3 regions of the Klebsiella sp. genome follow, and region 2 is predicted to be linked to each of the others. Evidence: predicted binding sites of a transcription regulator. Region 2 holds the regulator's gene; each other region holds the start of a gene.
The links. The regulator PurR, encoded in region 2, represses purine synthesis genes. The targets are predictions, from matches to a motif close to CANGCAAACGTTTGCNTG.

Region 1 (7,678 bases), on a different contig from region 2:
TCAGCGGCGCATCCGCGAGCACGCTGCCGGTTGCCGTCAGCTGGAGATTGCCGTCGCCGGAAACCGGCAGCGCAGGCCAGCCCCACGCCTGCAAAATATTCAGCGGCACGCCGCGACCGTTCAGGCTCAGATTGACCAGGCGCTGCGGAAGTTGCGATACCGCCGCTGTGGCTTGCAGGATCCCGTGCTCGGTAAAGGCGCTAAGCTCGTTAACGTTCACCGTTGAGGCGTTGGCGCTCAGCTTCAGCGATGGGCGGCGAACGTCAATGCGGTTAAAGGTGGCGGCAGCGGCGTTCAGCGTCGCGCTGCCGTTCCATATACCCCAACTGCGGTCCTTCACCAGCTGTAGCTCGCCGCCGTAGCCGTCGAGGGCGGTGATCTGCCATGGAAATTCAGGTTCAATATCAATGACCAAATTGCGGCTGGCGCTGAACTTCTTCAGGGTCAGGCTCTGTAACCATTCCGGCAGTTGTTCCATCCATAGTTGCTTCCAGTTAGCCGGCAACGTGTATTCCAGCCCGGCGAACGCGGCGTCATCCAGAACCAAAGCATGACCAGCACGCAGCCAGTTGCCGGAAGTGCGCACCATCCCGCCTTCCCAGCGAGAGGTGAACTGGCGCAGCGCGATACCCTGCGGTGAGAAACTGGCGTTGAGGATCGGGTCGAGGAAATGCAGTGAGCCATAAATAAACTCGTTGGCATTCATCGACAGCGTACCCTCCTGACTTTGCCAGTCGCCGTGGCTCAGGGTTAGATTGCGCAGATTAAGGTCGAGGCTAGCGACCGCCCAGTCAGGCCCCTGCAGGCTGGCGTCGGTCATATCAAGACGACCAATCTGTAGCGAAGGAAGGGTGGTCAGCGGTGCGAAAAAGTCGGCGAGCGATTTATCGCTTTGCAGGCGGATCTCGCTGAGGCGTAAATTATCGACCTGCCAGCCGCCGTCGGCGCTGCGTTTCGCCGTCCCGGTCATCGTGCCGCGGGCAACATCTGCACCGATGGTCGAGAGCGCCACTTCACCGTTATCGATACTCCCCTGGACCAGCACGTTGCTGGCTTCGATGCCGTTCAGCGTCATCGACCCCGCGCTCATCTGAATCTGCGTTTTCTTACCGAGGACGTTGCCCGCTTCCGGTGCCCACGGGCTGACGCCGCCGGTGACGCGCTGAGCGCTGAGATCCCAGTCGCTTTCCGGACTATTAAACGCCATGTTGCGCAACTTTAGGCGGTCGGCGGCGAAAGGTAAGGCTGCCGATGAAGGCGAGAAGTTCAGGGTGCCATCGCTGAGGACAATCTCGTCGGCATGCAGTGGGTCGCTAAACTGGCGGCTGCTAAAGCCGATATCCACTGTTTTAGCCACCAGCGTCGCCGGTTTGCCGTCACGACCAAGGGTGACGTTTTGCAGTTGCAGGTGCATTGGCGAGGAGAAATTGTGGTCCATTTTGTTGAAAGAGACCTTCCAGCCGGTACCGTCGCTTAGCCAGGCGCTGGCCTGGCGCGCGCCCCATTGGGTTTGCAGCAGGAAATAAGCCGCAATGATCACCACCAGCAGAGCAATCAGCAGCCAGAGAATCAGCTTTCCGAGAAATTTCATGATCTTCGTTCCTGAGCGAGGCACATAAGGCTGTTATGCCCGAATTATGCGCAATCCTCAAGACAGGAATTGTGTAATGAGATGATGTGAGGTGGATGATGTACATGCCCTGGCCAGCATCACGCGGCCAGGACATCAGGCAGGATTAGTTTTTCTCTGGCGGGAAAACCAGGTTCAGCACAATTGCCGTGATACCACCGGCAGCGATACCGGAGGAGAGCAGGTTCTTCAGCCAGTCAGGGGCGAACTGCAGGATCAGCGGCTGCTGGGAAACGCCAAGGCCGACGGCCAACGACAGGGCGATAATCAGGATCGCACGGCGGTTCAATGGCTCACGGGAGACGATACGTACGCCGGAAGCGGCGATGGTACCGAACATGACCAGCGTCGCGCCGCCGAGTACCGGTTCAGGAATATGCTGTACAAAGCCGCTTACCGCCGGGAACAGGCCGAGCACGATCAGCATCAGTGCGACCACGAAACCGACATAGCGGCTGGCGACGCCGGTCAGCTGTATCACGCCATTGTTCTGGCCAAAGCAGGAGTTCGGGAAGGTATTAAATACCGCCGAGACGAACGAGTTCAGGCCGTTAGCCAACACGCCGCCCTTCAGACGCTTCATATATAGCGGGCCGGAAACCGGCTGCTCGGAGACGTCGGAGGTAGCGGTGATATCGCCGATAGTTTCCAGCGAGGTAATCATAAAGACCAGCATCAGCGGCAGCAGCAGATTCCAGTCGATACCCAGACCGTAGTAAAGCGGCGTGGGCACCATAATCAAGCTGCTGTCGGTTGGCGCGGTATTGGTCGGCAGCATATCGAGGAACCAGGCTGCCAGATAACCCGCTGCCATGGCGATCACCAGCGAGGCGATGCGCAAATAGGGGTTGCGCTGGCGATTAAGGATAATAATCAGCGCCAGCACGATACCCGCCAGCAGCAGGTTTTTCGGCGCACCGAAGGTGTTATCAGCCATGGCCGCGTAGCCGCCGCCGATAGAAGTGAGGCCAACCTGAATCAGCGACAGACCGATAATCATCACCACCACGCCGGAGACCAGCGGCGTAATGATGCGCCGCGCAAGGTGTAGTACGCGGGAGATGACCATTTCCGTGCAGCTGGCCAGCATCAGGGTACCGAACAGCGCAGCCATCATGGTTGGGACATCGGCGCCGCCGGTTTTCAGCGCGGTACCGCCCATAATCAGCGGTGCGACGAAGTTAAAGCTGGTGCCCTGAATTGAAAGCAGCCCTGAGCCAACCGGTCCCCAGGCTTTAATTTGAATAATGGATGCGACACCGGAGGCGAACAGAGACATGCTGATGATGTGTTGCGTATCCTGAGCCGGGAGGCCCAGAGCCTGGCAAATTAACAGCGCCGGAGTGATGACTGCGACAAACATCGCCAGCAGGTGCTGGAAAGCGGCGAACAGAGTTTGCGGTAGCGGTGGGCGGTCTTCAAGGCGGTAGATTAATTCGCTGACTTGCTTATGCGCAACCGGTTGCGCATTTTCTGACTCTGCGGTATTAACGGACATCACAACAATCCCAAAGGTGGCAAAGCGGGGATTTTATCGGACTGTAGACTAAAAGCAAACGTTTGCCATTCTTTAGCGATAAATATTTATACAGGGAATAGGCTTAGAGGAATTATTAACATTTTGTATGATTGATCGCATCATTATCCCTACAAAATATCTTTTCCTGTCCTTTTTTCCGTACTTCTGCTTAAAATCCCCTCCCGATTACTCATGATGAGAAGCAATCGACACCGGGAATACCGTCGCGTGTGAATGGATCATGCGCCTATAAGGAGCTCTTTTTTATGTTTCATCTCGATACCTTATCGACGCTCGTTGCCGCAACATTAGTGTTGCTACTGGGTAGAAAACTCGTTCAAACCGTCCCTTTCCTGAAAAAATACACCATTCCTGAGCCCGTGGCGGGTGGATTGTTGGTTGCGCTGGCGCTGCTGGTGCTTAAGAAGAGCATGGATATCGAAATCGATTTCGATATGAGCCTGAAAGATCCGCTGATGCTGGCGTTCTTCGCCACCATCGGTCTGAATGCCAACCTCGCCAGCTTGCGGGCTGGCGGCAAAGTGGTGGGGACGTTCCTGATCGTTGTCGTGGGACTGCTGCTGCTGCAAAACGCCCTCGGTATCGGCATGGCGAAGCTGCTGGGCCTCGACCCGCTGATGGGGCTGCTGGCGGGTTCCATTACCCTTTCCGGCGGTCACGGCACCGGCGCGGCGTGGAGTAAATTGTTTGTCGAGCGCTATGGTTTCGCCAACGCTACCGAAGTGGCGATGGCCTGCGCAACCTTCGGCCTGGTGCTGGGCGGCCTGATTGGCGGCCCGGTGGCGCGCTATCTGGTTAAGCACTCTTCTTCACCGGACGGCACGCCGGACGATCAGTTGGCGCCGACCGCGTTTGAAAAACCGGATATGGGACGCATGATCACGTCGCTGGTGCTGATTGAAAGTATCGCGTTAATTGCAATCTGTTTGACGGTAGGGAAGATCGTTGCGCAACTGCTGATGGGCACCGTGTTCGAGCTGCCGACCTTCGTTTGCGTGCTGTTTATCGGCGTGATTCTCAGCAACAGTTTGTCGGCACTGGGGCTTTATCGTGTGTTCGACCGCGCGGTGTCGGTATTGGGTAATGTCAGTCTGTCGCTGTTCCTGGCGATGGCGCTGATGAGCCTCAAGCTGTGGGAGCTGGCGTCGCTGGCGCTGCCGATGATTGCTATTCTGGCGGTGCAAACGGTGGCGATGGCGCTGTACGCGGTGTTTGTGACCTATCGAATGATGGGGAAAAACTACGATGCCGCCGTTCTGGCCGCCGGGCACTGCGGTTTTGGCCTCGGCGCAACGCCGACGGCGATTGCCAATATGCAGGCGATTACCGACCGTTTTGGCCCATCGCACATGGCGTTTCTGGTGGTGCCGATGGTGGGTGCGTTCTTTATTGATATCGTTAACGCGCTGGTAATTAAGCTGTATCTGCTGTTGCCGATGTTTGGCTGATAAAAAACCCGGAGGCGGTGCTGCGCACCTGTCCGGGCTACAAGATCGTGCGGTTTTGGATTTGGTAGCCCGGCTAAAGGCGTTTACGCCGCAAGCCGGGAATACCTCCACACCTTACGCTTCGTCGTGCTCTTCCCACGCTAATGCGCGTTTTACCGCTTTCTTCCAGCCGCTGTAGCGAACGTTACGCTCGGTAGTTTCAATCCCCGGGCGGAATTCACGTTCGATAACCGCTTTCTCCTGCAACTCATCCAGATTCTGCCAGAAACCCACCGCCAGACCGGCCAGATAGGCAGCACCCAGCGCGGTGACTTCGCGCACTTCAGGGCGTTCTACACGGGTGCCGAGAATATCGGACTGGAACTGCATCAGGAAGTTGTTGGCCACCGCGCCACCGTCGACGCGCAGAGCGTGCAGACGAATTCCCGAGTCAGCCTGCATTGCTTCCAGCACGTCGCGGGTCTGATAGGCGATGGATTCCAGGGTGGCGCGAATAATGTGGTTAGAGTTTACGCCACGGGTCAGGCCGAAGATCGCGCCGCGGGCGTACGGGTCCCAGTACGGTGCGCCGAGGCCGGTAAATGCCGGGACCACGTATACGCCGTTGGTATCTTTCACTTTAGTCGCGAAATATTCGGAATCGAACGCGTCGCTAATTAGCTTCATCTCATCGCGCAGCCACTGGATGGAAGCGCCTGCCATAAACACCGCACCTTCCAGCGCATAGTTCACTTCGCCGCGTGGGCCGCAGGCGATCGTCGTCAGCAGGCCGTTTTCAGATTTCACCGCTTTCTCGCCGGTGTTCATCAGCATGAAGCAGCCAGTGCCGTAGGTATTTTTCGCCATCCCTTCTTTAACGCACAGCTGACCGAACAGCGCCGCCTGCTGGTCGCCCGCGATACCGGCGATCGGAATACGCGTGCCGCCTTTACCGCCGATATTGGTCTGGCCGTACACTTCGGAAGACTTGCGTACTTCCGGCAACATGGCGCGGGGGATATCCAGCGCGTCGAGCATTTTGTCGTCCCAGTCCAGCTCGTGGATGTTGAACAGCATGGTACGTGAGGCGTTGGTGTAGTCGGTGACGTGCACGCGCCCCTGGGTCATTTTCCAGATAAGCCAGGTGTCCACGGTGCCGAACAGCAGCTCGCCGCGCTTAGCACGTTCGCGTGCGCCTTCAACGTGATCAAGGATCCATTTCACTTTGGTGCCGGAGAAGTATGGGTCAACCACCAGACCAGTGGCCTTGCGAATGTACTCTTCCATACCGTCGCGCTTGAGCTGCTCGCAGATTTCAGCGGTACGGCGGCACTGCCAGACAATCGCGTTATAAATCGGTTTACCGGTTTCGCGCTCCCACACGATAGCGGTTTCACGTTGGTTAGTGATGCCGATTGCGGCGATTTCATCGGAGCTGATATCGGCTTTTGCCAGCACTTCTACCAACGTGGAACTTTGGGTTGCCCAGATCTCCATCGGGTCGTGCTCAACCCAGCCGGGCTTCGGATAAATTTGTTCAAATTCTCGCTGAGAGACGCTGACGATATTGGCATCGTGATCCATTACAACGGCGCGGGAGCTGGTGGTGCCCTGGTCGAGCGCTACGATATATTTTTTGTCGGTCATAGTATGAGTCCCGTAGTCAGATTACAGCGAAGCGTTGTGTTGCGTTGTAGAGGAGGATGAGGCTTCTTTCTCTTCGGCAACGCAGGTGTCGCAAGGCAGGTGACGGCCAATCAGCTTGCGGTAGCAGAATGCGCCTAGCGCAGCACCGACGATTGGCGCACACAGCGGCACCAGGAAATAAGGAATATCTTTGCCACCCGTGAAGGCGACATCACCCCAGCCAGCAAGCCAGGCGAAGGTTTTCGGTCCGAGATCGCGTGCCGGGTTCATGGCGAAGCCGGTCAGCGGGCCCATGGATGCGCCGATAACGGCGATCAGCAGACCAATCAGCAGCGGTGCCAGCGGGCCGCGCGGCACGCCGTTGCCATCATCGGTCAGCGCCAGAATGACGCCCATCAGGATAGCGGTAATCACCATCTCTACCGCGAAGGCCTGCACAAAATTGATATGCGGGTTCGGGTAAGTGGAGAAAATGCCAGCCAGCTCAAGACTTTCGACGCTACCGCGCACCATATTGTGGCTATGTTCGAAATCGAAGAAAAGATTGTAATAAAGCCCGTAAACTAAAGCCGCAGCGCAAAAGGCGCCAGCGAATTGCGCAATGATAAAAGGAACAACTTTACGTCCGTCGAAGCAGGCAAACAACCACAGCGCGATGGTGACCGCTGGGTTAAGGTGCGCACCGGAAACTCCTGCGGTCAGGTAAATCGCCATAGCGACGCCCAGACCCCAGATGATGCTGATTTCCCATTGACCGAAGCTTGCTCCCGCGACCTTAAGTGCAGCGACGCACCCAACGCCGAAAAAGATCAACAACCCGGTACCGAGGAACTCTGCGATGCACTGGCCTTTTAGTGTTGATGTTTGGCTCATAATCGAATCCTGAAGCGTAGTGATGATTATTGTATGTATGAAGGTCGCAGGCGACCACGCTGCCATGTAGGCATAGTGTTAATTTATCGTTAACGAACAAAAACGAGAAATATCGAAATTCAAATGTGTGTACTACGTCAAGAAAATGAGCGTTTTCGCGCCATAAACGCGTATTCGGTCATTTGCGGGATCGTTTCACCGCTCATTTTTTTAACGCATTGATTAACAATTACGAAAAAGTACCGGGTAAAAGCGGCGAACGGACCAGGTAAAGACTGAAAAGTGTTGCAAACCGCAATCTACGCGGGTTGTCGCTGGACAGGGGCGACGGGGCTTCATACAATCGACTACATCACCACGGTAGTGCGCTAATTTTCGTTAAGGCGTCAACGCGTATACGAAACGGACGGTTTCTATCAACGCCTTGCAAGTTCAGGAGAGGTATGACGATGTCATTAGAAGTGTTTGAGAAATTAGAATCTAAAGTCCAGCAGGCGATTGATACCATCACTCTGTTACAGATGGAAATCGAAGAGCTGAAAGAAAAGAACAACACGCTGG
Region 2 (7,678 bases):
TCGTCGCTTCTGCGGCGGGGTAACTCTCTCTTTTGCCACATCTTTTAATTTGCTACTATTACCTTGCGTAATACATGGTTATTGCGCGAACTATACCCAAAATAATTCCAGTTGTATCACAAAACGCTATGCCGTTTTGAACAGCGCTTGCGCTGGCCCCGAAGGGGCGAGGCTTAAGCCGAGTAACGCGGCAACTAAGCGCATCCCCGGGAGCGTACAAATAGTACGTGACCGGGGTAAGTGCAGGCAGCCAACAAAGATGCGGCTGGAAGTATGAAGGGTATAACTATAAAAAGGAGAGTAGCAATGTCGTTCGAATTACCTGCATTACCATATGCAAAAGACGCCCTCGCGCCGCACATTTCCGCAGAAACCCTGGAATATCATTACGGTAAACACCACCAGGCCTACGTCACCAATCTCAACAACCTGATCAAAGGCACCGCGTTTGAAGGCAAGACCTTAGAAGAGATCGTTCGCTCTTCCGATGGCGGAGTTTTTAACAACGCTGCTCAGGTCTGGAACCACACCTTCTACTGGAACTGCCTGGCACCAAACGCTGGCGGCGAACCTGAAGGTGAACTGGCGGCAGCTATCGCTAAATCCTTCGGCAGCTTTGCTGATTTCAAAGCAAAATTCACCGACGCGGCAGCGAAAAACTTTGGTGCTGGCTGGACCTGGCTGGTGAAAAACGCTGATGGTAGCCTGGCGATTGTTTCCACCAGCAACGCCGGTACGCCGCTGACCAGCGATGCAACCCCGCTGCTGACCGTGGATGTCTGGGAACACGCTTACTACATCGACTACCGTAATGCGCGTCCGAACTATCTGGAACACTTCTGGGCGCTGGTGAACTGGAAATTTGTGGCGGCTAATCTGGCGGCATAAAAGCAAACCGCAGAAGGATTGCGCCTTCTGCGGTTATTTTTCACTTCACAGACAATTCACATACTATTCATGAACGATTAGTGGTTAGCAAAAGCCTCTTCTGGCTGCGATCGACCGCTAAAAAACACCAGCAGTAGCGCAACGCCCGCAATGATCGCTCCCATCACGGGTACGAATGCATAGCCCAGCCCACCCGTTATCACCGCACCACCGGCGGCTGCGCCTAACGCATTACCGAGGTTGAAAGCGCCGATATTAACCGACGATGACAACCCAGGAGCTTCGTGAGCCACGCGCATCACGCGCATCTGCAGCGGCGGAACCACGGCAAAAGTCGCGGCACCCCAGACAACCATGCTGATAGCCGCACCAATTTGTGACTGGGCCAGCAGCGGGATCGCCAGCATGATCACCATTAACAGCAGCAGAAAGCCCTTCAACGTCCCGGAAACCGAGCGGTCGGCAAACTTACCGCCAAGGTAGTTACCCAGCGAGAAGCCTACACCAATCAATACCAGCATCGCGGTCACAAACAGTGGCGATGCGTTAGTGATGCTGTGCAGGACCGGTGATATATAGGTGTAAAGCGTAAACATCGCCCCTGCCCCCAGAACGGTGGTCAGCAGCGCTGATAGCACCTGTGGGCGCATCAGTACTGAAAGTTCCTGCTTAACATCAGGCCGCTCACCCGCGCTTCCTTTTGGCAGGGAAAACCACAGGCTGACCATCGCCACCACGCCGAGACCCGCCGTTGCAAGGAACGACATTCGCCAGCCGATAGTTTCCCCCAACCAGGTCGCCGCCGGAACGCCGCCAATGTTGGCAATTGTCAGCCCCATAAACATGGTCGCCACGGCGCTGGCCTGCTTATGCTTCGGCACTACGCTCGCCGCTACTACTGAGCCGAGTCCAAAAAAAGCGCCGTGATTGAGGCTGGTAATAATGCGCGACAGCAGTAGCGTGGTGTAATCTGGTGCAATTGAAGAGAGTACGTTACCGAGAGTAAAAATCGCCATCAGGAAAATCAGCGCATTTCTGCGCGCACGGTGCGAAAGCAACAGAGTCATCAGCGGCGCGCCAACCATCACCCCAATGGCATAGGCACTAATAAGCATTCCCGCAGCCGGAATAGAGACATCCACGCCTTTGGCGATAACCGGTAATAGCCCCATTGGGGAGAACTCGGTAGTACCGATACCGAAGGCACCGATCGCCAGAGCGAGCAGGGGAAAGTTGATTTTCATTCAATGACTCCATCGGGCCGTCTTCAGCGACGGCATCTCATCAGAAGCCAAAAGCATGACATCAATCACAGAAAAACAAAAGTAAACGAAATGGCAAAATATTTTTGCGAAATTGATAATAATGGCGGAAAAAGAAAAGGGAGAACGATGCCTCCCTCATATTGGAATTAGTGCAGTATGGCGGTCAGCCCTGCGGCGACAATCAAACCCAGAACAATAATCGTCGTTGTCAGCGAAAACTTTAAATCTGTATCCATCAATTTTTCCCCTTGATTATCCCCACATGAAAAGTGAGCTTGCTCATTTTTACATAGATTAGCGCAAATATCTTCCGAGATTTAGAGGGATGCACATTTTTGCTCTTCCCCTTTGCCCCAAGATCGGACAAAATCCCACGCTAATTTGAAAGCGTATCGGCCATTGACCCCTTCCTGTCGTTCTGTGTCGTTTTCCCGACGTGATGTAATGATTAATTTTGGCATCAGGGTGTGTACAGGCAAACGTTTACGTACCGATAAACGGACGATCAGGTCAAGGTCTGGAGTGAGAAGTAATGGCAACTATTAAAGATGTAGCGAAGCGCGCAAACGTTTCCACTACAACAGTATCACATGTAATTAACAAAACGCGTTTCGTTGCGGAAGAGACGCGCAACGCTGTGTGGGCTGCGATTAAAGAACTGCACTACTCCCCCAGCGCCGTTGCTCGCAGCCTGAAGGTTAATCACACTAAGTCTATCGGATTGCTGGCGACCAGCAGTGAAGCGGCCTATTTTGCCGAAATTATCGAATCCGTTGAGAAAAGTTGCTTCCAGAAGGGCTATACCCTGATTCTCGGCAACGCATGGAACGATCCGGAGAAACAGCGCGCCTACCTGTCAATGATGGCGCAGAAGCGCGTGGACGGCCTGCTGGTGATGTGTTCTGAGTATCCTGAGTCGGTATTGAGCATGCTGGAAGAGTATCGCCATATTCCGATGGTCGTGATGGACTGGGGTGAAGCAAAAGCCGACTTTACCGACTCGGTTATCGATAACGCCTTCGAAGGGGGTTATATTGCCGGGCGCTATCTGGTGGAACGCGGTCATCGCGAAATTGGCGTGATCCCCGGCCCGCTTGAGCGGAACACCGGTGCCGGCCGCCTGGCCGGCTTTATGAAAGCGATGGAAGAAGCGCAGATCAACGTTCCTGAAAACTGGGTAGTGCAAGGTGATTTCGAGCCGGAATCCGGCTACCGCGCGATGCAGCAAATCCTCAGCCAGCACCATCGCCCGACGGCGATTTTCTGCGGCGGGGATATCATGGCGATGGGCGCTATCTGTGCGGCTGATGAAATGGGTCTGCGCGTGCCGCAGGATATTTCGCTGATCGGTTATGACAATGTGCGCAACGCCCGCTACTTCAGCCCGGCGCTGACCACCATCCATCAGCCAAAAGATTCTCTGGGCGAAGCGGCCTTCAATATGCTGCTGGACCGCATCGTCAACAAGCGCGAAATTTCCCAGTCTATTGAAGTACATCCGCGCCTGGTCGAACGTCGATCCGTGGCCGACGGCCCGTTTGTCGATTATCGCCGTTAATTCTCCTCGCGGGGCCGGCTATTCCGGCGCCCGCAGCCACTCCCTGTTCAGCGTTTCACTGTCGCCAAGGTAATCCAGCAGCCACATCAGCGCCGGTGAAGCGTCGCTTTGTTGCCACGTCAGGCAGCAGGCCGCATCAGGGAATGGGTTTTCCAGCGCCAGAGCCGTCCATTCTCCGCTATCAATTCGCTGCTGTGCAAAATGCTTTGGCACCATGCCAACACACAACCCTGCGCTGAGGCAGGTCGCGGAAGCGTCCCAGTCTGGCACCACCACCCTCTTCTGATTATCCAGCAGCCATGTCGTGCGTTTCGGTAGCGAGCGCGAAGTATCTTCCCGTACTAGCGACGGCCAGTTGCGTAACACATCGTCGCTTAGCGGGCCGTCCATTTTCGCCAACGGATGATCGCTGGCCACCACGCAATCCCAACTCAGCATCCCCATATCGCGAAACGCATAGCGCCCGCCGACGGGAATTGAGCGCGTCGCACCGATAGCTAATTCCACGCGGCCATCAGCTAACGCATCCCAGACACCGTTGAATACCTCCTGAAAGACAATCAGTTCAACGTCATCAAAATGACGATAGAAATCAACGATCATTTGCCGCATGCGCGCCGGTTTGACGATGTCATCGACAGCAATGGATAGCTGCCCGCGCCAACCGTTGGCTATCTGCTGGCATTGCTGACGAGTGATCTGCATTTTTTTGATAACAGAGCGCCCTTCCTGCAAAAACCAGACCCCGGCCGGGGTTAATTCGACATCGCGGTGACGGCGTTCAAAGAGCGGAACCGCCAGCCACTCTTCCAACTGACGCACGGTATAACTCACCGCTGAAGGTACGCGGTGTAGCTCCTGCGCCGCTGCGCTAAAACTGCCGTTACGCGCGACAGCATCAACCACCTCAAGTGAGTATTCTGACCACATATTCTGCCTACAAAATTTTTGAATCCACCTGACAAATATTAGCGTTTCACAAGCCCGAATGCACTCCCTACACTCTGCCGCACCGTACCTGCATCAATAACAAGAGAATTTTATGCAACAATTGCAACAACCTGGGAAAGGATTTTTAGTTTGGCTGGCCGGGCTCAGCGTGCTCGGCTTTCTGGCCACCGATATGTATCTGCCGGCTTTCGCCGCGATCCAACAAGATCTCAACACTTCAGCGGCTTCAGTCAGCGCCAGCCTGAGCTTGTTCCTGGCAGGCTTTGCCATTGGACAGCTTTTTTGGGGGCCGCTCTCCGACCGTTACGGACGCAAGCCGGTACTGCTAAGCGGCCTGGTCATTTTCGCTATCGGCTGTCTGGGGATGCTTTGGGTGCAAGATGCCACACTGATGCTGGCGCTGCGCTTCATTCAGGCGATTGGCGTTTGCGCCGCCGCCGTGACCTGGCAAGCGATGGTGACCGATTACTACCCAGCCCATCGCACAAACCGTATTTTTGCCGCCATTATGCCGCTGGTGGGCTTGTCTCCAGCACTGGCGCCGCTGCTCGGCAGCTGGCTGCTGGTTCATTTCGAATGGCAGGCTATTTTCGCCGTTCTGTTCGCGATAACCCTGTTACTCATGCTGCCTGCCCTGCGTCTGAAAGCGGCGAAAAAGACGGTTGTCGGCACCCAGCAGAAGCTGACTTTCCTTGCCCTACTACGCTCGCGCGAATACAGCGGCAACGTGCTGATTTATGCCGCCTGCTCCGCCAGCTTTTTCGCATGGTTGACCGGCTCGCCATTTATTCTTCACGAGATGGGCTACAGCCCGACCGTTATCGGCCTGAGCTACGTTCCGCAAACTATTGCGTTTCTGGTTGGCGGTTACGGCTGCCGTGCGGCTTTACAAAAATGGTCAGGGCAGCAGATCCTGCCGTGGCTGCTGGTGATTTTCTCCATCAGCGTTGCCGCTACCTGGCTGGTAGGTTTACAGGCTAATGCCACGCTTGTCGGATTAATGATTCCGTTCTGCGCAATGGCGGTGGTAAATGGCGGTATTTATCCTATCGTCGTTGCTCAGGCGCTGAAGCCGTTCCCGCAGGCGACCGGTCGCGCCGCAGCTTTGCAAAATACCTTACAGTTGGGTCTTTGCTTTATCGCCAGTCTGCTGGTTTCTACGCTGATAGCAACACCGCTGCAAACCACCACCAGCGTGATGCTTATCTCCATTGTACTGGCCGGTATCGGTTACCGTATGCAGTACAAGGCCACTGCGCTGGCAACAGAATCGTCACATGCTTAAGGTAATCTTCAGATAGTGTTAAGGTCCAGTAATTAGCTTGCTAACATATTTTTATTGAAAGCCTGTTTTTAGCGGCCTATACTGGATCCGGCATCACATAAATAGAAAGATTAATTGATTTAACGGGAGCAGGATGCGTCCCGTTTCTCCATGGAAGGCCTTTCGGCAAGGGTTATCTCCCTTCCTCTGTTCTACGTCGGATAGCAGCCTCACGGATTGTCCGTGAGATTTCTCACAAAGCCAGAAAAGCGTCTACGCTGTTTTAAGGTTCTGATCACTTGGGCGTGATGGAGAAGCTATGAGTTCATCGTGTATAGAAGAAGTAAGCGTACCAAATGATGATTGGTACCGGATTGTCGCTGAATTATTAGGCCGTGCGGGCATCGAAATTAACGGTCCTGCCCCCTCCGATCTGCGGATTAAAAACCCCCTCTTTTTTAAGCGCGTTTTACAAGAAGGGTCGCTGGGATTGGGAGAGAGCTATATGGACGGCTGGTGGGATTGTGAGCGGCTGGATTTATTTTTCCATAAAGTCTTACGTGCCGGGCTGGAAAGTCAACTTCCCCACCATTTTAAAGATACCCTCCGCATCGCGAGCGCTCGCTTATTCAATCTGCAAAGTAAAAAAAGGTCCTGGATAGTCGGCAAAGAACATTACGACTTAGGTAACGATCTTTTCAGCCGCATGCTCGACCCTTTTATGCAATATTCCTGCGGATACTGGAAAGATGCGCAGAATCTGGAAGATGCACAGCAGGCAAAATTAGATCTGATCTGCCAAAAGCTGCAGCTTGAACCCGGAATGCGGGTGCTGGATATTGGCTGCGGCTGGGGTGGTCTGGCTTACTATATGGCTAAAAACTACCAGGTCAGCGTTGTTGGTGTCACTATTTCAGCCGAACAGCAAAAGATGGCCCAGCAGCGTTGTGAAGGGCTGGACGTAACAATTCTGCTCCAGGACTATCGCGATTTGCATGATAGTTTTGACCGCATTGTTTCCGTTGGTATGTTTGAACATGTCGGGCCTAAAAATTACGACACCTATTTTGACGTGGTGGATCGTAATTTAAAAGCTGACGGTCGTTTCCTGCTGCACACAATCGGCTCGAAAAAAACCGACCATAGCGTCGACCCGTGGATTAATAAATATATCTTCCCCAACGGTTGTCTGCCGTCGGTACGCCACATCGCACAGGCCAGTGAAACGCATTTCGTGATGGAAGATTGGCATAATTTCGGTGCCGATTATGACACCACGCTAATGGCATGGTATGAGCGTTTCCTCAATAGCTGGCCGGAAATCGCTGACAACTATTCGGAAAGATTCAAACGTATGTTTAGCTATTACCTGAATGCCTGTGCTGGTGCTTTTCGCGCCCGCGATATTCAGCTTTGGCAGGTGGTTTTTTCTCGCGGTGTCGAACACGGCCTGCGCGTGGCTCGCTAATCGCTGTCCCTCCTGCGCCGCTGGCGCAGGGATTTCTTTTTTACTCACCGCGACGGCAGTAAAAATTTGATTTCAATGATCTAAAACGACAGCCCGGCCACGTCAACCGGGCTGTCGAATAAATTACTCTGCCGCCGCTTTCAGCGCGGCGTCTTTTGCTGCCAACACGCGCTCAACGGTATCAATGACCGCCTGAGTCTGCGGATCAATTTCAATATTGACCCGATCGCCCAGTTTTTTCGCGCCAAGCGTTGTACGTTGCAGCGTCTCGGGAATTAAATGAA
Region 3 (7,678 bases), on a different contig from region 2:
ATTCGTAGCTGATGTTCAACGCGGCGATGAAAACCAACTGCTCAGTATTTGTGACTCTAGTGCGTTCTTTTAAATCTTGCAACCGCTGATTCAGGTCGTCAGCTGCCTGGTTTAAGGCATCCCTTTGTTCAGGCGGGCAATTCACTCGTAGTGAACGGCCAAAAATTTGGAGATCTACGGGTTGTGCAGACATGCCACCTTCCTGCTGATTGACTGCGCTGCCTTCACGCCCTGCCCGGGTCTGCGAAGGGGCGACACTATAGCTACCCTGGAATGAAGATACAAGCCCCATTCTGGTTCACCAGGGTCCAAAGTGGTAGCATATCATGAATTCCTCCCAACGATGACGAATGCGCATGTCTATACAGAACGAAATGCCTGGTTACAACGACGTAGACCAGTTACTGAACCAACAAGGGGTGGGATTAACCCCTGCCGAAATGCACGGTTTGATCAGCGGGATCCTGTGCGGCGGCAATAAAGACAGCAGCTGGCAGCCGTTGGTACATGACCTGACCAACGAAGGTCTTGCTTTTGGTCATGAGCTGGCACAGGCGCTGCGTAGCATGCATTCCGCCACCAGCGATGCGCTGGAAGATGACGGCTTTCTGTTCCAGCTCTATTTGCCGGATGGCGACGCGGTGAGCGTTTTCGATCGCGCTGATGCGCTGGCGGGTTGGGTGAACCATTTTCTGCTCGGGTTGGGCGTGACGCAGCCTAAGTTAGATAAGGTCAAAGATGAAACCGGCGAAGCCATCGACGATCTGCGCAACATTGCCCAGTTAGGCTACGACGAGGATGAAGACCAGGAAGAGCTGGAAATGTCCCTCGAAGAGATTATCGAGTACGTACGCGTTGCCGCGCTTTTGTGCCACGATACCTTCTCTTCGCAAAAGCCTACTGCGCCGGAAGTTCAAAAGCCGACATTACACTAAGAGCCTGCTGGGATAGGCTCTAATTATTGATTAAATCGTTCAGGGGGCGTCATGACTCAGCAGGAATTTCTCTCTCGTCGCCAGGCTCTGCTGGCACAGATGCAGCCAGGCAGCGCAGCGCTAATTTTCGCCGCACCGGAAGCGGTACGCAGTGCAGATTCGGAATATCCCTACCGGCAAAGCAGCGACTTTTGGTACTTCACCGGCTTTAACGAGCCAGAAGCGCTCCTTATCTTGATTAAAAGCGACGAAACGCATAATCACAGCGTACTGTTTAACCGCGTCCGCGATCTGACGGCGGAAATTTGGTTTGGTCGTCGTCTTGGTCAGGACGCTGCGCCGGAAAAACTCGGCGTCGATCGCGCCCTGGCGTTTAGTGAAATCAATCAGCAGTTATTCCAGATACTTAACGGCCTCGATGCTATTTATTTTGCACAGGGTGAATACGCTTACGCAGACGAAATCGTGTTCAACGCGCTGGAAAAACTGCGCAAAGGCGTGCGCCAGAATCTGCAAGCGCCGAACTCGGTGATTGACTGGCGGCCGATGGTGCATGAAATGCGCCTGTTTAAGTCGGCGGAAGAACTTGAGGTGATGCGTCGCGCTGGTGAAATTTCCGCGCTGGCCCATACCCGCGCTATGGAAAAATGTCGCCCGGGCATGTTTGAGTATCACCTTGAAGGCGAAATCCTTCACGAATTCAACCGCCACGGCGCGCGCTTCCCTTCCTACAACACCATCGTTGGTGGCGGCGAAAATGGCTGCATCCTGCACTACACTGAAAACGAATGTGAACTGCGCGACGGCGATCTGGTACTGATCGACGCAGGTTGTGAATATCGCGGCTACGCGGGCGACATCACCCGAACTTTCCCGGTTAACGGCAAGTTCAGCCCGGCGCAGCGCGAGATTTACGATATCGTCCTCGAATCGCTGGAAACCTCGCTGAAGCTCTATCGTCCCGGCACCTCAATTCACGAGGTTAGCCAGCAGGTCGTGCGGATTATGATTACCGGCCTGGTGCGTCTGGGGATCCTCAAAGGGGATATCGACGAGTTGATTGCCAACAACGCCCATCGTCCTTTCTTTATGCATGGTCTGAGCCACTGGCTTGGTCTCGACGTGCATGATGTCGGCAACTATGACGTAGACCGTTCGCGCATCCTCGAACCGGGGATGGTGCTGACCATCGAACCGGGACTCTATATTGCGATGGATGCCGATGTTCCGGCTCAGTATCGCGGTATCGGCATTCGCATCGAAGATGACATTGTTATCACCGAAGACGGCAATGAAAATCTCACCGCAGGCGTCGTGAAAAAAGCCGATGATATTGAGGCGCTGATGGCGGCGGCGCGCGAGCTATGAGCGTGCTGATCGTTGGCGGCGGAATGACCGGCGCGACGCTGGCGTTAGCCATTTCTCGCTTCACCAGCGGCACGTTGCCGGTGCATCTGGTGGAAGCGACAGCGCCGGAATCCGCGCAGCACCCTGGCTTTGATGCCCGTGCTATCGCCCTGGCCGCCGGCACCTGCCAACAGCTGGCTCGGGTGGGTATCTGGCAAGAGATTGCCGACTGCGCTACGCCTATTCAGCGTGTCCACGTCAGCGATCGCGGTCATGCGGGCTTTGTGACGCTCGATGCTCAGGAGTATGGCCTGGCGGCATTAGGCCAGGTGGTTGAGCTGCATGATGTGGGCCAGCGCTTGTTTGCGCAACTGCGCAAAGCGCCGGGCATTACGTTGCACTGCCCGGCAAAAGTGGAAGACGTCAGCCGCAGCGAGGAGGGCGTAAGCCTCACCCTGGACAGCGGCGAGGTTCTCCACGGTAAACTGCTGGTGGCGGCAGACGGCTCTCGCTCCACTCTGGGGGCTCGTTGTGGCATCAGCTGGCAGCAGCAACCCTATGAACAGTTGGCAATTATTGCCAACGTTAGTACTGCCCTGCCTCACAACGGCCGCGCCTTCGAACGCTTTACCCAATACGGCCCGCTGGCGATGCTGCCGATGTCGCAGGGGCGCTGCTCGCTGGTGTGGTGTCATCCGCAGTCGCGGCAAGAAGAGGTGCTGAGCTGGTCTGACGAACGTTTTTGCCATGAGCTTCAGCAAGCGTTTGGCTGGCGACTCGGCCAAATTACCCATGCCGGAAAGCGCAGCGTTTATCCGCTATCGCTGACTTCGGCCACCCGCACGGTTGCGCATCGTCTGGCGCTGGTCGGCAATGCGGCACAAACGTTACATCCTATTGCCGGACAGGGTTTTAATCTCGGTCTGCGCGATGTGATGAGCCTGGCGGAAATGCTGGCGCAGGCCGCTGGTCAGGATCCGGGTGATTATTCACTTCTGAGCCGCTATCAGGCGCGGCGTGCCGATGACAAAGCTGCCACCATTGGTGTGACTGACGGGCTGGTGCATCTGTTCGCCAATCGCTGGGTGCCGCTGGTCGCGGGGCGCAACCTGGGCCTGATGGCGATGGAATTATTTACCCCGGCGCGAGATGCGCTGGCGCAGCGTACCCTCGGTTGGGTCCCCCGTTAAGGAGTTAAACGTGCAAAGTGTTGATGTCGCCATTGTTGGCGGTGGGATGGTCGGCCTGGCGGTTGCCTGCGGTTTGCAGGGGAGCGGGCTGCGCGTGGCGGTGCTGGAACAGGCAACTCCTCAGCCGCTGGGTATGGATGCGCCACCGGCGTTGCGGGTATCGGCGATTAACGCCGCCAGCGAGAAGCTGCTGAGCAAACTGGATGTCTGGCAGGATATTATCGCCCAGCGCGCTAGCCGCTACCACGGTATGGAAGTGTGGGACAAAGACAGTTTTGGCCATATCAGCTTTGATGACCAGAGCATGGGGTTCAGCCACCTCGGTCATATTATCGAAAACGCCGTGGTGCACCATGCCCTGTGGCAGAAAGCTCAGCGCTGTTCCGATGTCACTCTGTTGGCCCCGGCCCAACTGCAGCAGGTCGCATGGGGCGAGAATGAGGCTTTTCTGAGCCTGCAGGACGGCAGTATGTTAACCGCCCGGCTGGTGGTTGGCGCTGACGGTGCCAATTCATGGTTGCGCAACAAAGCCGATATTCCTTTGACTTACTGGGATTATCATCATCATGCGTTGGTTGCCACTATTCGTACCGCAGAGCCGCATGAAGCGATTGCGCGTCAGGCGTTCCACGGCGAAGGGATTCTGGCGTTCTTGCCGCTCAGCGATCCGCATCTCTGCTCTATTGTCTGGTCGCTGTCTCCTGAAGACGCGAAGCGGATGCAGCAGGCGGACGAAGCCGCTTTCAACCAGGCGTTGAATATTGCTTTCGATAACCGCCTTGGCTTGTGCTCGGTGGAAAGCGAACGTCAGGTTTTCCCGCTGACGGGCCGCTATGCGCGTCAGTTCGCCGCCCATCGTCTGGCGCTGGTTGGCGATGCTGCTCACACCATTCATCCGTTGGCGGGGCAGGGCGTCAATCTTGGCTTTATGGATGCCGCCGAGCTGATTGATGAGCTCAAACGCCTGCATGCGCAGGGAAAAGATATTGGTCAGCATTTGTATCTGCGTCGCTATGAGCGCAGCCGCAAGCATAGCGCCGCATTGATGCTGGCAGGAATGCAGGGTTTTCGCGAGATGTTCTCCGGCAGCAATCCGGCGAAGAAGCTGCTGCGCGATATCGGCCTTAAGCTGGCGGACACGCTGCCCGGTGTGAAGCCGCAGCTTATCCGTCAGGCAATGGGACTAAACGACCTTCCTGCCTGGTTACGTTAAGCCCATCACACTTCTCTTTCCCGGCCATCGCGCCGGGTCTCCCGGCTCATTTGAAATAATCTAATCTCACCTCTTTTTTCGCATTAGTTTTATTAATGTTACCTTTTTTTTGTTATAGAAATTAGGTACGTAATTTCGCATAAAATATCATTACCCTCTGCCTTTAAGGTTTATTACATTGTTTTTATGTGGCATTTGTCGCTTTTATTTAGTTAATAACTCTGTAGGTTCATCGGCGGATTTTGGTCATAAGCTAATGTGATGTCCTGATTCAGCTTATGGTTTACTCCCGGTATCGGTGGTAAGTTCTGGCCGAAGAGAACGTTTGCGTCGGCGTCCGTCAGCGATGTCGACGGCGGATTTCGCGGCGCAAAATCGCCAAAAATAGTGGCTGGTTCCGTTTTATTCGATGAGGAAAAGATGGCTCAACAGACTCCGTTGTTTGAACAACACACGCTGTGCGGCGCGCGCATGGTGGATTTCCATGGCTGGATGATGCCGCTGCATTACGGATCCCAGATTGATGAGCATCACGCGGTGCGTGGCGATGCCGGAATGTTCGATGTGTCGCACATGACCATCGTTGATTTCCACGGCAGTCGCATCCGTGAATTCCTGCGTTATTTGCTGGCTAACGACGTGAATAAGCTCACCACGCCGGGCAAAGCGCTCTACAGTGGGATGCTAACCGCTTCTGGCGGCGTCATCGATGACCTGATTGTCTATTTCCTTTCTGAAGATTATTTCCGCCTCGTTGTTAACTCCGCCACCCGTGAAAAAGACCTTGCCTGGATAACTCAGCAATCTGAATCTTATGGCCTTGAAATGACCGTGCGTGACGATCTTTCACTGATTGCCGTACAGGGTCCGAAGGCGAAAGAGAAAGCAGCGACGCTGTTTACCGATGAGCAGCGCCAGGCGGTTGCAGGCATGAAGCCGTTCTTTGGCGTGCAGACGGGCGACCTGTTTATCGCCACCACCGGCTATACCGGCGAGGCGGGTTATGAAATTGCGCTGCCGAACGAACAGGCGGTGGATTTCTGGCGCGGTCTTCTGGATGCAGGCGTTAAGCCATGCGGCCTGGGCGCACGCGACACGCTGCGTCTGGAAGCAGGGATGAACCTGTACGGCCAGGAGATGGACGAAGGCGTTTCTCCGCTGGCGGCGAACATGGGCTGGACCATTGCCTGGGAGCCTGCCGAGCGTAATTTTATCGGCCGCGAAGCGCTGGAGTTACAGCGTGAAAAAGGCACTGAGCAGCTTGTTGGCCTGGTGATGACAGACAAAGGCGTCCTGCGCGGCGGCTTGCCGGTGCGCTTTAGCGATGCCGATGGTAATCAGAAAGAAGGCATTATCACCAGCGGCACCTTCTCCCCAACGTTGGGCTACAGTATTGCGCTGGCACGCGTACCGGAAGGCATCGGCGAAACCGCCGTGGTGCAGATTCGCAACCGTGAAATGCCGGTAAAAGTGACTAAACCTGTTTTTGTACGCAACGGCAAAGCCGTGGTGTGATTTCCCCTTTTGGAGATGAATTGATGAGCAACGTACCAGCAGAACTGAAATACAGCAAAGAACACGAATGGCTGCGTAAAGAAGCTGACGGCACCTATACCGTCGGGATCACCGAACACGCACAGGAGCTGCTTGGCGATATGGTCTTCGTTGACCTTCCGGAAGTGGGCGCCATCGTCGAAGCAGGTGCTGACTGCGCGGTTGCCGAGTCTGTGAAAGCGGCTTCCGATATCTATGCACCCATTAGCGGCGAAATCGTTGCCGTTAACGAAGAGCTGAATGACTCTCCTGAGCTGGTGAACAGCGAGCCGTACACCGACGGCTGGATCTTCAAAATCAAAGCCAGCGACGAAGCTCAGGTTGCCGCTTTGCTGGATGCCACTGCATACGAAGCGCTGTTAGAAGACGAATAAATACGTTTCATTCTTCACGTTGCAGGTGTGTTGGCTGCGGTCGTTCACCCCAGTTACGTACTTATGTACGCTCTTGGGGATTAATGAGAGGCTCCTGCCTCTCACCGGAGGCCAGCCTTCGGCTGATCAAATTCGTTCCCGACGAATTTGTCACTGGCTTGCCACCTGCCTGCAACGCGAATTAGTTTGCGTATTCAGATAAGTAGAGACACCTACGATTCACCGCACGTTTCAGGAACCATCGCTCATGACCCAGACTTTAGGCCAACTTGAAAACCGTGACGCCTTTATTGAACGTCACATCGGCCCGGATGCACAGCAACAGCAGGAGATGCTGAAAACTGTTGGCGCCGATTCGCTTAACGCCCTGATTGGCCAGATTGTGCCGCAGGATATCCAGCTGGCGACGCCGCCGCAGGTGGGCGAAGCAACTACCGAATTCGCCGCGCTGGCGGAACTGAAGGCGATTGCCGGTCGTAACAAGCGCTTCAAGTCGTACATCGGCATGGGCTACAGCGCCGTGCAGCTGCCGCCGGTCATTCAGCGCAATATGCTGGAAAATCCGGGCTGGTATACCGCCTATACGCCTTATCAGCCGGAAGTTTCCCAGGGGCGTCTGGAGTCACTGCTGAACTTCCAGCAGGTGACGCTCGACCTGACGGGCCTGGATATCGCCTCGGCTTCGTTGCTGGATGAAGCCACCGCCGCGGCTGAAGCAATGGCGATGGCCAAACGCGTGAGTAAACTGAAAAACGCCAACCGCTTCTTCGTTGCCGCCGATATCCATCCGCAAACCCTGGACGTGGTGCGCACCCGTGCGGAAACCTTTGGCTTTGACGTGATTGTCGATGATGCTGATAAAGTCCTCGACCACCAGGATGTCTTCGGCGTACTGCTGCAACAGGTCGGCACCACGGGTGAAGTGCATGATTACAGCAAGCTGGTCGCGGAACTGAAAGCGCGCAAAGTGATTGTCAGCGTCGCCGCCGATTTTATGACGCTGGTTCTGCTGACCGCTCCGGGCAAGCAGGGCGCGGACATTGTCTTCGGCTCCGCTCAGCGCTT

Region 1: a site for PurR is predicted at 3,180-3,197, ahead of gltS (sodium/glutamate symporter). Genes of this name have one in related genera too.
Region 3: a site for PurR is predicted at 5,000-5,017, ahead of gcvT (glycine cleavage system aminomethyltransferase GcvT). Genes of this name have one in related genera too.

What each region holds. Positions count from the first base shown of each region.
Region 1 is NZ_JAPUEW010000045.1:3,543-11,220, forward strand. Features, by position in the region: gene QVF11_RS13240 (AsmA family protein) at 1-1,591, opposite strand, end outside; gene xanP (xanthine/proton symporter XanP) at 1,737-3,128, opposite strand; gene gltS (sodium/glutamate symporter) at 3,416-4,618, shown strand; gene glpK (glycerol kinase GlpK) at 4,733-6,244, opposite strand; gene QVF11_RS13260 (MIP/aquaporin family protein) at 6,266-7,117, opposite strand; gene zapB (septal ring assembly protein ZapB) at 7,561-7,678, shown strand, end outside.
Region 2 is NZ_JAPUEW010000042.1:96,732-104,409, reverse strand. Features, by position in the region: gene sodB (superoxide dismutase [Fe]) at 307-888, shown strand; gene QVF11_RS12435 (MFS transporter) at 966-2,132, opposite strand; gene cydH (cytochrome bd-I oxidase subunit CydH) at 2,300-2,389, opposite strand; gene purR (HTH-type transcriptional repressor PurR) at 2,686-3,711, shown strand; gene punR (DNA-binding transcriptional activator PunR) at 3,730-4,641, opposite strand; gene punC (purine nucleoside transporter PunC) at 4,763-5,947, shown strand; gene cfa (cyclopropane fatty acyl phospholipid synthase) at 6,246-7,394, shown strand; gene QVF11_RS12405 (riboflavin synthase subunit alpha) at 7,518-7,678, opposite strand, start outside.
Region 3 is NZ_JAPUEW010000063.1:23,480-31,157, reverse strand. Features, by position in the region: gene zapA (cell division protein ZapA) at 1-193, opposite strand, end outside; gene QVF11_RS18830 (YecA/YgfB family protein) at 357-935, shown strand; gene pepP (Xaa-Pro aminopeptidase) at 987-2,303, shown strand; gene ubiH (2-octaprenyl-6-methoxyphenyl hydroxylase) at 2,300-3,472, shown strand; gene ubiI (FAD-dependent 2-octaprenylphenol hydroxylase) at 3,483-4,685, shown strand; gene gcvT (glycine cleavage system aminomethyltransferase GcvT) at 5,106-6,200, shown strand; gene gcvH (glycine cleavage system protein GcvH) at 6,224-6,613, shown strand; gene gcvP (aminomethyl-transferring glycine dehydrogenase) at 6,861-7,678, shown strand, end outside.